DNA from 3 places in the Macrococcus sp. GL_134 genome. Region 2 is predicted to be linked to each of the others. Evidence: riboswitches for the same ligand, from Rfam matches in the RefSeq annotation. Region 2 holds a riboswitch; each other region holds the start of a gene.
The links. Region 2 has a riboswitch for S-adenosylmethionine ahead of AC3IPL_RS01295 (ABC transporter permease). Riboswitches for the same ligand answer to the same signal wherever they lie in the genome.
Positions count from the first base shown of each region.

Region 1: it holds a riboswitch for S-adenosylmethionine, as region 2 does, so the genes downstream of both, AC3IPL_RS09340 (M20 family metallopeptidase) here and AC3IPL_RS01295 (ABC transporter permease) in region 2, are expected to answer to the same signal.
Region 3: it holds a riboswitch for S-adenosylmethionine, as region 2 does, so the genes downstream of both, metK (methionine adenosyltransferase) here and AC3IPL_RS01295 (ABC transporter permease) in region 2, are expected to answer to the same signal.

Region 1 covers NZ_CM174409.1:1,775,458-1,779,916, reverse strand. Annotated here, with positions in the region: partial or broken gene AC3IPL_RS09355 (class I SAM-dependent methyltransferase) at 1-2, opposite strand, end outside; gene AC3IPL_RS09350 (response regulator transcription factor) at 190-861, shown strand; gene AC3IPL_RS09345 (sensor histidine kinase) at 858-2,510, shown strand; SAM riboswitch class I at 2,563-2,662, shown strand; gene AC3IPL_RS09340 (M20 family metallopeptidase) at 2,735-3,934, shown strand; gene ldmS (L-aspartate--L-methionine ligase LdmS) at 3,939-4,459, shown strand, end outside.
Region 2 covers NZ_CM174409.1:228,606-233,064, forward strand. Annotated here, with positions in the region: gene AC3IPL_RS01285 (YbbN family protein) at 1-156, shown strand, start outside; gene AC3IPL_RS01290 (LPXTG cell wall anchor domain-containing protein) at 231-656, opposite strand; SAM riboswitch class I at 964-1,066, shown strand; gene AC3IPL_RS01295 (ABC transporter permease) at 1,149-2,081, shown strand; gene AC3IPL_RS01300 (ABC transporter permease) at 2,074-3,006, shown strand; gene AC3IPL_RS01305 (ABC transporter ATP-binding protein) at 3,016-3,981, shown strand; gene AC3IPL_RS01310 (ATP-binding cassette domain-containing protein) at 3,981-4,459, shown strand, end outside.
Region 3 covers NZ_CM174409.1:1,517,531-1,521,989, reverse strand. Annotated here, with positions in the region: gene pckA (phosphoenolpyruvate carboxykinase (ATP)) at 1-1,154, opposite strand, end outside; SAM riboswitch class I at 1,340-1,439, shown strand; gene metK (methionine adenosyltransferase) at 1,539-2,729, shown strand; gene AC3IPL_RS07810 (nuclease-related domain-containing protein) at 2,898-3,809, shown strand; gene AC3IPL_RS07805 (aldo/keto reductase) at 3,888-4,459, shown strand, end outside.

The sequences.
Region 1 (4,459 bases), 490 kb from region 2:
ATAAATGATAAAGACATTATGACACCTCTTTTTCCTACTATTTAACTCGGAATTAATAATACCATGAATGGCAGGGGCTGACAATGAAATGATTTCGTAAACGGATTTACCTTAAAGTTACCTTAAAGTTACTGATGCACTATTGAATATCTTCTTCTTTAATGCTATAACAAATGGCAAAGAGGTGAGATGATGACGAGCGTTCTGATTGTTGAAGATGAGATTGAAATCGCTGAGTTGATCCGGTTCATTCTCGCAAAAGAAGGGTTCGAACCAATCGCTATTGCAACGAGTTACATGGAAGCTGTGCATCAGCTGCACATCCATTATGACACCTATATACTGGACATCAATCTGCCGGACGGCTGCGGTTACGAGCTGGCGGATCACATCCGGGCGTTTTCAAAGGCGCCGATTCTCTATGTCTCAGCCAATGTCACTGATGAAGACAAATTAAAAGGATTTGCTGCGGGTGCGGATGACTATATCACCAAGCCTTTTAATCCGCTCATTCTTGCTGCCCGCGTCAAAGCGAATGCTGAGCGCTACGTCCGGGATTACCGCAATATCCCTTTTTTCTTTGATGAGCACAAGGCGGAGCTGATGGTCGACGGGCATACGTATCATCTCTCCGGTAAGCAGTATTTATTGATGCAGTATTTGTACGAAAATCAGAACAAAGTGCTGACGAAAGAACAGATATACGAAGCGGTATGGGAGAATCGTTTCGTCGATGAAAATACCGTGATGGTCCACGTGAGGAAACTACGTGAGAAGCTGGAATGTAATCCAAGTGAGCCGAAGCGGCTGCTCACGGTGCGCAGTGTCGGCTACATACTAAAAGTAGGCATCGAAGAATGAGTATCGGGCGGAGATTTACGTGGCGCTTCATCAATTACTTTTTGCTGCTGTATGTACTGATGAATATAGCAGTCATCTCGCTCTTCATCTACTTGACAATCCGCTGGGACGGGACGCTGCTCACTGGTGACTTGACGACGGAATCGACATCGACCATGCAGTCGCTGATTCATCTGGACGGTGAGGAGATCACCATCACGGATGACCTTAAGCAGGCTTTGAAGAACAATGAGAGCATGCTGGTCATCAGAGGTGATGATGGCAAAGTGCTCAAAGTATTCAATCAGCAAGGTGAAACGCTCCACGGTCTGTACTGGTATTATATTCAGGATATGCGCACATGGTCGCTGTCACCAGACCGGCAGGCCGTGCTGATCAGCCGGAAGCCGATTGTCAAGTCAGCTGAAATGTTTGACCTCAGGCAGGACAAGAAGCTGGAACGCTATATGGACCAGCATGACATCGGGCTGTTCATTCAGAGCCCGAGAGCAAACGAGCTGACGAAAATTCACGGCAGCTTATCGACGACCGAAGTCCAAAACGCCTGGTTCCAGGATTTGAACGGAGATAACTTCAATGACTACCAGCTGCGGGAAACGATGCGGGATGGCCGCTATTATTTGTTCGTCCAGAAAAATCAAGGGGTGCTGGACAAGCAGATTATCTTTGATGAGTACGGCATATTCAAAGATCAGGCATTCATGGAGGACATCAAAAATTTCTTCCTCTGGTATTTGATCTTTTCTGTGATTGTGTTCGCGATTATTTTAGCGCTGGCACTGCTGGCAGGACATCGTCTGACGCGGCCGCTTGTTCATTTTGTCGACTGGGTGAAGATGCTGCAGAACGGGCATTACGTCGTTCCGGACAATGACAGGATCTACCGGAAGCACAAGCTGCGCCGCAAGTACCAGATGTATACATCAGTGGATGAATCCATCAAGGAGCTGACGGCGAAGCTCAAGCTCGACGAAACGTATCAGAGCCGTATCGGTAAGCTCCGCGAGGAATGGATTGCAGGAATCAGCCACGACTTGAAGACACCACTCAGCTCGATATACGGCTACAGCAAGCTGTTGACGAGCGATATTGAAATCTCGGGAGAGGAGCGCCGCCGCTTTGCGCAGATTATTGAGGACAAGGCGCTGTACATCGATATGCTGATCAAAGACTTGAACATGACGTACCAGCTGAAAAATGATTTCCTTGAATTCACCAAGGAAAAGACGCATATCGTACCGTATATTCAGCACTTTATCGACCATTACAATCAGCCCTTGAAATACGTGGATCAGACAGATGCAGTCGTAATGATTGACCGCGAGCGGATGAAGCGGGTATTGTTGAACATCATCTCGAATGCATTCGCCCATAATGACATGGTCGACGTCTGGCTCAGCACGACAGTCGATGACCAGATGCTGGTCATTGCCATCACTGATAACGGCAACGGCATCAAAAAAGAAGAGCTGCCGTATATATTCGACCATTACTACAGAGGAACGAATACGACTACTGACCATAACGGTTCAGGACTCGGACTCGCAGTCGCACAGCAGATTGTCAGAAGCCACAGCGGCAGCATTGAAGTGGAGAGTACGGTCGCTGGAACACAGTTCAGAATCTATCTGCCGGTAACATCGGAATGAAAAGGTTGACGAATACCGGTAGACATTATATAGTAATCAATAACAATTAAATCACTTATCAAGACGGATCGAGGGAAAGGCCCTATGACGTCCAGCAACCTACCTGAAGGCAAGGTGCTAACTCCTACAGCTGAAGCGCTGGAAGATAAGAAGAAGAGACATTCCTTATCTTTAAGGAATGTCTCTTTTTTTCTTGATAGTAGTGGACAGAAAGGAATTTTTTGATGACAACTCACACATATACAGCACCAGAACAGACGAAGCGGATTACAGATTATATCACGGCACATCAGGACGACATCATTAAGATCAGTCACGACATCCATTCACGGCCCGAACTCGGAAACGAAGAATATCATGCGCAGCAACTACTATCAGAACTATTGGAACGAGAAGGGTTCACGGTCGAGCGGGATATCGCAGGCCATCCGACTGGATTCATTGCGACGTACGCCGCGGAGAAGCACGGGCCGACCATCGCCTTTTTGGCGGAATATGATGCACTGCCTGACTTAGGTCACGCCTGTGGTCATAACATCATCGGAACGAGCAGTGTACTTGCGGCACTCAGTTTGAAGACCGTCATCGATGACATCGGCGGAACAATCAAAGTGTTCGGTACACCAGCAGAAGAGGGCGGCGTCAACGGCAGCGCAAAAGCGACTTACGTCAAAGCTGGGCTGTTCGATGACTGTGACGTCGCGCTGATGATCCACCCTGGTCATGAATCTTACCGCACCGTGCCGACGCTTGCAGTTGATGTATTTGAAGTTGAATTTTTCGGCAGAAGTGCGCATGCCTCTGAAAATGCCTTCAACGGCGTGAACGCACTCGATATGATGATCAGCTTTTTTAATGGGATTGCACAGCTGCGTCAACATATTAAACCGAAAGACAAAGTTCATGGTATTATATTAAATGGTGGGGCAAGTGCCAACATCGTACCGGATTATACGAAAGCACGATTCTATACGCGTGCGCTCAGCCGTCATGATTTGAATGTGCTGACTGACAAAGTGGAACGTATCGCCAAAGGAGCCGCTGACATTGCCGGCGGTCAGTTCAGACTGAATCATATTCAAAACGGCGTCGACGAATTCATCTTGAATGACCGTCTGGATGACCTGTTTGAACGCCATGCAGCGCTGCACGGTGAAGAGATTCAGCATGATGACTTTGGTTTTGGGTCGACGGATACAGGGAATGTGAGTCATGTCATTCCAACGATTCATCCACATCTCAAAATTGGACCATCTACACTGATCGGCCATACGTATGAATTTGAGCAGGCAGCAGCAAGTGCTGAAGGTGACCGTGCATTACTGCAGGGTGCCCGTATTATGGCGACGATGGCGGTTGAGCTGATTACGCAACCCGCTGTGCTTGAGGAGATCAAGCAATTACACAAACATCTGAAGGGGTAAATGAATGAATAATTTGACTGCTAAACTACCGCTGACACTCCATCAACTGTACGGAGATCAAGTAGTTTTTACGTCCCGCCCGTCATACGGAAAAAATCCGTGGCTGACGACTGAAGGACATCAATCTAACATGCTGACAGCCCGTGAATTATTGATTGCGGATATGCCTGTCATTCTTCATGAGGCCACTGTCGGCGACAAAACGCGTGCCTTATTTGCTGCAGCAGACATCGAACTGCCGGGCAACTACCGCATCTATACAGATGAGCAGTCTTACAATGCCCGCTTAAGAGAAGCAGAAGATAATGGTGAGAAAATTTTCTTCCAGTATACTCATGAAACGGATTACGTAAACCCTGAAACATCCTATATCGACCGTCCGACATTCATCGCACTGAACAACAAGATGCGGCTCGCTGACTGGACAAAAGGTAAGTTTCTGCCGCGGCGTGACATCGTCAGTGCCGATGAACTTGAAGCACAGCTCGCGAACTGGGAATATCCGTATGTCATTAAACCTGCAGA
Region 2 (4,459 bases):
GCACTCGTCGACATGCCGGAAGCGGCGGGGCAGTTGTCTTTATTTATGGTGCCGGTTGTTATTTTATTTGCTGATGGCCGGGAATCCCACCGGCAGGCCCGAATCATTGATTTTAAGATGTTAGATTACCGGCTGAGCCAGCTGGCTGCACTGTAACAGGATTCATGACAGATTTGTCAGCCGCTTAAACAAAGACCTTCTCAGGCTTTGAGCTGAGAAGGTCTTCAATATTATGCACGTCTTGTTATCAGTTTAAGGCCAAATGCCAGTAAAAGGATGCCTGTAACAACGATACTAGTTGAATGATTCGCTTCACCGGTATCAGGCAGCTGGGTGACGGTCGTCTGAGCACTTTGCTGATTTTCAGCTGCCTGCTTAAAGATAGCAGCCACTTGCTCGTTATATTCTACTTGAGATAATTGACCTGAGTCTTTTTGAATGGTCAGCTGGTTCACCTTCTCTAGGTCTGCAGCCGGAAGTCCAGATGGATCAAAGTCGACATTCGCCCAGCCATCGCCATCCGTATCGGCAGAAGCAGGTAAAATCTCACCCGTCACAGTTTTAGCCCCTTCATCTGCAAAAGCAGTCGTAGTAATAGTCGGAAGTTGCAAAGTTCCTATAGCTAAAGATGCGATAAGAAGTTTATTTAGTCTCATTATATTTTTCCCTTTATTGTAAGATACCTCCATTATAATATAAATGATGTCTTATTATTTGAATTTTATGTAAAGAAAATATATTTATTTTGATATGGTTTTATTTAGCCGGATCTTTAAGTAAATAAGTAACGAGCTGTGCTATTCATCACTGTAAAATAGCTTAATGGAAATAGAAAATTTTATTTAGATTTTTACCAAACATATTTTTCTGATTATTTCGTCTATTCAAAACTTTAAAAATTGATGTTGACTTCATGTTTTTTTGTTGTAACATAAAGTTATAAAAATTAAATAAATAATTTAACTCTTATCCAGAGAGGTGGAGGGATAGGCCCTACGAAACCTCGGCAGCAGATTCTTTTTGAACACTGTGCCAATTCCTGCAACGAAAGTTGTAAAGATGAGACAAGACTCGGTATATATTCCTGTGGACTTGTTCTTGTCCATGGGATTTTTTTGTGGAGTTAAATGCAGAAGGAGGGTTTATTGTTGGTCATTGTTCGTAAGATCGCCAGTATCATTATCACAATGTGGCTGATTATCACAGTAACATTTATCATCATGCATTCCATTCCGGGCGATCCGTTCTCAAATGATTCCAAAGCATTATCAGAAGAACAGCTGAATCATATGAAAGCGAAGTTTCATCTGGATCAGCCGGTTCTGAATCAGTATTTTATTTATCTCAAGAATATCTCCATGTTTGATCTCGGGCCGTCTATTCAGTCGGAAAGTAGGGATGTTAATACTATTATTATTGAAGGGATTGGCGCGTCCGCGCTTCTCGGTATTCAGTCTATTGTCATTGCACTGATTGGTGGCATCATTCTAGGGACTATCGCAGCGATTTATAAGCACCGCTTTCTGGATTTTCTGGCATTATTCATTGCGATTATTGGTATCTCGGTTCCAAGTTTTATTCTCGCACCACTTCTGATTAAGTATTTCGGCGTAGAATGGCAGATTCTTCCTATTGCCAACTTTGATACATGGTGGCACTCAATCTTACCGAGTATCGCGCTTGCTGTAGGTCCGCTTGCGATTATCACCCGTTATGTTCGGAGTAATATGATTGAAGTGCTGAACTCCAACTATATTCGCACGGCGAAAGCAAAAGGTTTACCGATGACTTACATACTCACGCAGCATGTACTGCGTAATACATTACTGCCTGTTATTACATTTCTCGGTCCGTTATTTGCTTCAGTCGTGACCGGCACGTTTGTCATCGAAAAGGTCTTCTCCATTCCAGGTATCGGCAAATATTTTGTGGAGAGTATTTTCAACCGGGACTATCCAGTCATCATGGGAACGACGATTTTCTACAGTTTTATATTATTATTGACGTTGCTGCTCGTTGATATCTGTTACCGTCTGATTGACCCAAGAATTTCTTTAAGGAGTGGTGAGAGATTTGAATAGTTACACAGATACTTCGTTCGAGAAACTAACACCAAGAGATGATGGACAGGACGTTATTTTAAAGCGCGCTTCTACCCGGAAACAGCTGCTTCTTTCTTTTTTTAATCACAAGATGGCTATTTTAGGTATATTTGTACTATTTTGTATTTTAGTAATGGCTATTATAGGGCCGATGATCTCGGGTTATGAAGGAAGCAAACAGTCTCTGATTGAAGCGAATCTCGCACCTGACAGTAAATACTGGTTTGGTACAGATGACTTAGGACGAGATATCTTCACGCGTATTTGGCTGGGGGCCCGTATCTCTTTATCCATCGGGATTATTGCAGCACTGATTGATATCGTTGTCGGCATCGTCGTCGGAGCGATTTCAGGTTATGCAGCAGGTCGTGGCAAATGGGGAGATAGAATCGATGGTTTTCTGATGAGGGTTGTTGAGATTTTATACGGTGTGCCTTATCTGCTTGTGGTGATTCTGTTACTTGTCCTGATGAAACCAGGGCTAGTCACTATGATTATTGCACTGAGTCTGACAGGCTGGGTCAGCATGGCACGAATTGTAAGAGGACAGGTGCTGCAGGTTAAGCAGCAGCAGTTCGTCACGGCAGCTGAACTTCTCGGTACGAGTCATGCAAGTATACTGCTGAAGCACATCATTCCGAATATTATGGCGGTCATTATTGTCAACCTGACCTTCACCATTCCATCTGCTATCTTCGCTGAATCTTTTCTCAGCTTCCTCGGACTTGGTGTGCAGGCGCCTGCTGCCAGCTGGGGGACGATGGCGAATGACGCGCTCGGTGTGATCTTAAGTGGTGAATGGTGGCGCTTATTATTTCCATCTCTACTGATTGCACTGACCATGTTTTCTTTCAATGCGATAGGTGACGGTTTACAGGACACACTTCAAGTTGAAGTAGACTAGGAGGAATATATGACAGAATTACTCACAGTAAAAAATCTTCAAGTCATCACGAAAAAAAGAGCAATTCCTATCGTTAAAGGGGTGTCTTTCAACGTTGAACATGGAGAAGTATTCGCTATTGTCGGTGAGAGTGGCAGCGGTAAAAGTATCACAACACAGTCAATCGCAGGGATGCAGGCAGGGAATCTTAACCTGAATGCAGAGCAGATTCAGTTCAACAACCAGGACCTGCAGAAGATAAAGAATAAAGACTGGCTGAATATCAGAGGACATCAACTCGGCATGATTTTCCAGGACCCAATGACCTCACTCAATCCTACACTTACGATAGGTAAACAGCTGATGGAGATATTTATCATCAAAAAGAAATATTCCAGGAAAGCCGCAAGGGATGAAGCTATCCGTCTGCTGAAAAGTGTGGAAATCACTTTGCCGGAAGCGAGACTTAAACAGTATCCGCATGAGCTGTCCGGCGGCATGCGCCAGCGTATCGTCATTGCCATGGCGCTGGCTTTATCACCTGACCTGGTCATTGCCGATGAGCCGACTACAGCGTTAGACGTCACGACACAGAAGCAGATTTTATCGCTTTTGCAGAAGTTGAAAGAAGAGAAAGGCAGTGCCATTCTGCTGATTACTCATGACTTAGGCGTTGTCGCTGAAATAGCAGACCGGGTGGCTGTCATGTATAGCGGCAAAATTGTTGAACAAGGGTCTGTGGAAGCTATCTTTAACCATCCGAAACATCCTTATACAGCAGGGTTACTGGCTTCACTGATTAAAGAGGATACAGATAGAAGTCAGCCTTTATACTCTATTAAAGGGAGACCTTCTATGGCAGACGAAATCCCGCAAGGTTGTCCGTTTGTCGATCGTTGTCCGTATGCCATGAATATCTGTGTCTCACATTATCCAGCAACGACACATAAGCAGGACCATCAAGTAGACTGCTGGCTTGAGGAGGTGAGAACTTAATGAGCCTGATGACGATTGAACAGGTGGATAAGTTTTATCCGCAAAAAACAGGGTCACCCGTTCAGATTCTGCACAATATATCGTTCACTATTAATGAAGGCGAAGTATTAGGTGTCGTCGGTGAGAGTGGCAGCGGGAAATCGACGCTAGGGAAAATTCTAACTAAAATAGAGCCGTATCAGCATGGCAGTATTCATTTTAAAGGACAGTCAATTGATACGCTGTCCAAGAAAGAACTGAAGAACTTCAGGCGTCAGGTTCAGATAATTTTTCAGGATCCGGATTCATCTCTTAATCCTCGGATGAAAGTACATGACATTATATTAGAAGGAGTTAGAGGATTCGGTATTCAAGTGGGCGATAAGGATGCCTTTGTCCGGGAACGACTGAATGAAGTAGGATTATCCAGTCAGTTCAAGGACCGCTATCCCTCTGAACTGTCAGGCGGCCAGAAGCAGCGTGTTGGAATAGCGAGAGC
Region 3 (4,459 bases), 750 kb from region 2:
GTGACGCCGCGTTCAGTTCCAGCGAGTTTTGATGTAAATCCGCTTAAGAAATGGTACATTGCCTGGTCTTTATTTAATTTAGCGATAGGAGGAAGTACGCCGTATGCGTCTGCTGTCAGGAAGATGATGGTCTTCGCATGCCCTGCAATAGATGGCAGTATGATGTTATCGATATTTTCAATCGGGTAAGCGGCGCGTGTGTTTTCAGTCAATGATTTATCCTCGTAGTCAGGGAAACCGGCCTCATCTACTTTGACGTTTTCTAAAATAGCGCCGTAACGGATGGCATCATAGATCTGTGGCTCTTTCTCACGCGTCAGATCGATTGTCTTCGCGTAGCATCCGCCTTCAATATTGAAGACTCCGTTGTCATTCCAGCCGTGTTCATCATCACCGATTAATTTGCGCTGTGGATCTGCTGATAACGTCGTTTTACCAGTACCTGATAGTCCAAAGAATAAGGCGACGTCTTTGTTTTCGCCGACGTTTGCTGAACAGTGCATGCTCATCACGTCATTATCTGGCAGGTAATAGTTCATCACACCGAAGATTCCTTTTTTCATTTCGCCGGCATATTCAGTTCCGCCGATCAATATGACTTTGTGTTTGAAGCTTGTGATGATGAATGTCTCGGATTTCGTTCCATCCACTTCGGGGTCAGCTTTGAAGTGCGGCGCTGAGATGATAGTGAAGTCAGGTGAGATGTTCAATCCTTCTTCAGTCGTTTCGGGACGGATGAACATCGTGCGGGCGAACAAGTTGTGCCATGCCATTTCGTTGATGACAGTCAGTTTCAGCTGAGTCGCAGCGTCGGCGCCGGCATACCCGTTAAAGACATAGACTTTGTCCTTTGTGTTTAAATAAGAAGTCACTTTGTCGAGAAGTTTCAAGAAGACGTCCTCTTCGATGGGCTGGTTGATGGCGTTCCAGTCAATTTTATCTTCAGTTTCAGCTTCTCTTACGATAAATTTATCTTTAGGCGAACGACCCGTATATTTTCCTGTTTCTGCTTTTACTGCTCCTGAGTCTGTAAGAACACCTTCACCATTATCCAGTATGTCCTGAATCAGCTGAGTGCGAGACAACTGTTTTTTAGTAGAAGGTTTTGCTAGTAATTGATCCAGATTTTCATTATACGTCGATGTATCGTTCATGTTATAATCCTCCAGTAATAGTTTCTGCAATGTAAGCAGTTTCATCAAATAGTATAACATAACAGACCCAATAGTCTATACTAATCACGGCAGATTCTCAAGCAGTTTTTAAAGACAGAAAATTATGTATTTCTTAAATTTATTGACGTTTAACAAATAGTTTAGTATTATCTTACTTGCGGATTCTCTTATCCAGAGTGGTGGAGGGACATGGACCCTACGAAGCCCAGCAACCTTTTAAGTAAGGTGCCAAACCGTTTGCAGATTTCATCTGAACGATAAGAGTGAATGGACTTGTATTAATCGAGCCTTCTCTCTTAATTGTGGAGAAGGCTTTTCTTATGGATAAACCGTATAACTTTCATAGAAAAAGGAGATATTAAATTGGCAGATCGTAAACTATTTACTTCTGAATCAGTGACAGAAGGACATCCGGATAAAATTGCTGACCAGATTTCAGATGCGATTCTTGATGAAATCTTAAAAGGGGACCCTAAAGCACGTGTTGCATGCGAAACATCAGTGACCACTGGGATGGCACTCATTGCCGGCGAAATCACAACAACGACCTATGTCGATATTCCAAAAGTCGTGCGTGAAACAGTGAAAGAAATCGGTTATACGCGCGCTAAATATGGTTATGACTTCCAGACGATGGCTGTTCTGACTGCGATTGATGAGCAGTCTCCAGACATCGCACAAGGTGTTGACCGTGCGCTTGAAGACCGCGAAGAGCTGTCTGATTCTGACATTGAATCTATCGGTGCAGGTGACCAAGGGCTGATGTTCGGCTATGCATGTAATGAAACAGAGAGCTTAATGCCGCTGCCGATTTCATTGGCACACGAACTGGCACGTCGCTTAACAGAAGTGCGTAAGAACGGTACGCTTGACTACTTACGTCCGGACGGTAAGACACAAGTCACTGTTGAATATGATGAGAATAACGAGCCAAAACGTATCGATACAATCGTTATTTCTTCTCAGCACCATGAGAAAATTGAGCTGGAGCAGATTCAGACGGACATTAAAGAGCACGTCATTAAATCTGTTGTTCCCGCAGAACTGATCGATGACGAAACGAAATACTTCATCAACCCGACTGGACGTTTTGTTATCGGTGGACCTCAAGGGGATGCAGGCTTGACAGGCCGTAAAATCATCGTTGATACTTACGGCGGCTATGCCCGTCACGGCGGCGGTGCCTTCTCTGGTAAAGATGCAACGAAAGTAGACCGTTCAGGCGCCTATGCAGCACGTTATGTCGCGAAGAACATCGTAGCGGCAGGGCTTGCTGACAAAGCAGAAGTACAGCTAGCCTACGCGATCGGTGTGGCTCATCCTGTATCGATTTCTGTCGATACGTTCGGTACAAGCGACTACTCAGAATCAGCACTTGTAGAAGCCGTACGCAGCACATTCGACTTACGTCCGGCAGGTATCATCAAGATGCTTGATCTGCGCCGTCCGATCTACAAGCAGACAGCTGCTTACGGACATTTCGGCCGTACAGATGTCGAGCTGCCATGGGAACAGACAGACAAAGTCGACAGCTTGAAAGCAGCGATTCAATAACATCTTAGACAGCGGAAACCTTGAACGGGTTTCCGTTTTTTTGTGAGTTCGGCTGAAAAAAGAGTAATATTCTCAAAATTGATCAGATGAAATTTTATGAATAATACTGAAGAAAACGTAAATTTTGATTATAATATGAATAAACCTATATATACAAAGGAGAATTTCATGACTGAACTTACACCGCTTCATTACATTATTATTGCGCTCGGTGTTCTGGCGCTGCTGTTCTTAGTGCTCTGGATCGTTACTAACAGCAAAGCAAAACGTGAACGACTGAGACTGGCCGATCAGCATGCAGATGACAAACAGAAATTGTCAGCAGAACTGCAGGACAAAGCTGAGAAAGAACGGCTTGAACAGAAAAAAGCGTTCGCCCAGCAGAAAGAGATCTATGATGAACAAGTATCTAAACAAGCCATTCAAATCGACAGCTTGAAACATCTGTCCAAAAACGGTGGCGAGTATTTGACGGATCTGACATTGATTCAGCTCAAAGAACGTCTTGTCCGAAACGAACGAATCAGACCTGAAGATATGCATGTCCTTGCCAATGTCTTTATTCCCGGACGTGATCTGAAGCGGACAGAGAAAATTGCCCACATCGTATTGACACGAACAGGTGTATACATCATTGATTCGCATTACTGGAAAGGGCATATCTATCACGGCGTAGATCAGACACAGTTCTCACAGGAACCGATGTTTGAACATATATTCAGTCTGCTGGATATCGACCCTTACATCGAACAGACACTTGCGATGGAACGAGATGAGGAGAAAGGCGCTGTCTATTTCCGCTCATTACGAGATAACATTGAAGACTTGAAACGCCGGGCAGAACTCGTTGAAGAAACATTCAAACTGAAATATCCTGTCACATCCATTGCCTACTTCAACAGAGAAGGTCATGATTCCGGGACGATGAACAATTACTCAAGAGATAAGAACGTCAAAGTGGTCGTCGGTGAAGACGAGCTTGAACTGTTCTTTGAGAAATATGTCTTCCACGGAAGGTTTCAATATTCAGTGGATGAACTAGAATTGATACGCGATGATATTGAACATTTGAATCCGTAGTAGCAACCGGCCGTAATCGGTCGGTTTTTTTTAGTAGTATCAGGGTATATGATAAGAACTAAAAAAAGGGGTGTTCAAATGGAATCAGCAGTTACATTTCATAATGGCAATGTCATGCCAAAAGTAGGACTCGGTGTCTTTAGAGTAGAAGAAGGTCAGCAGGCTGTCGATGCAGTAAGACATGCGATTGTTTCAGGTTACCGCAGCATCGATACAGCGATGATCTATCAGAATGAACAATCAGTCGGCGAAGGAATTCGTCTAGGACTAGAAGAAGCGGGGATTGACCGCAGCGACTTATTTGTCACATCTAAAGTGTGGCTGAGTGATTATGGATGCGACACAACGATTGCTGCCTATAACGCATCACTCGAACGGCTCGGACTGGATTATCTGGATCTCTACTTAATTCATTGGCCGGGGCAGGATAATCAAGCATTCATCGATACATGGAAAGCAATGGAACAGTTATATAACGACGGTAAAGTAAGAAATATCGGTGTCAGCAACTTTAACATTGAGCATTTGGAGGCTTTATTGAAACAGGCTTCAGTGAAACCAGTCATCAATCAGGTGGAGTTTCATCCGTACTTGAACCAGAAAGAGCTGCGACACTATTTAGCAGACAAACAAATCGTCGCAGAATCATG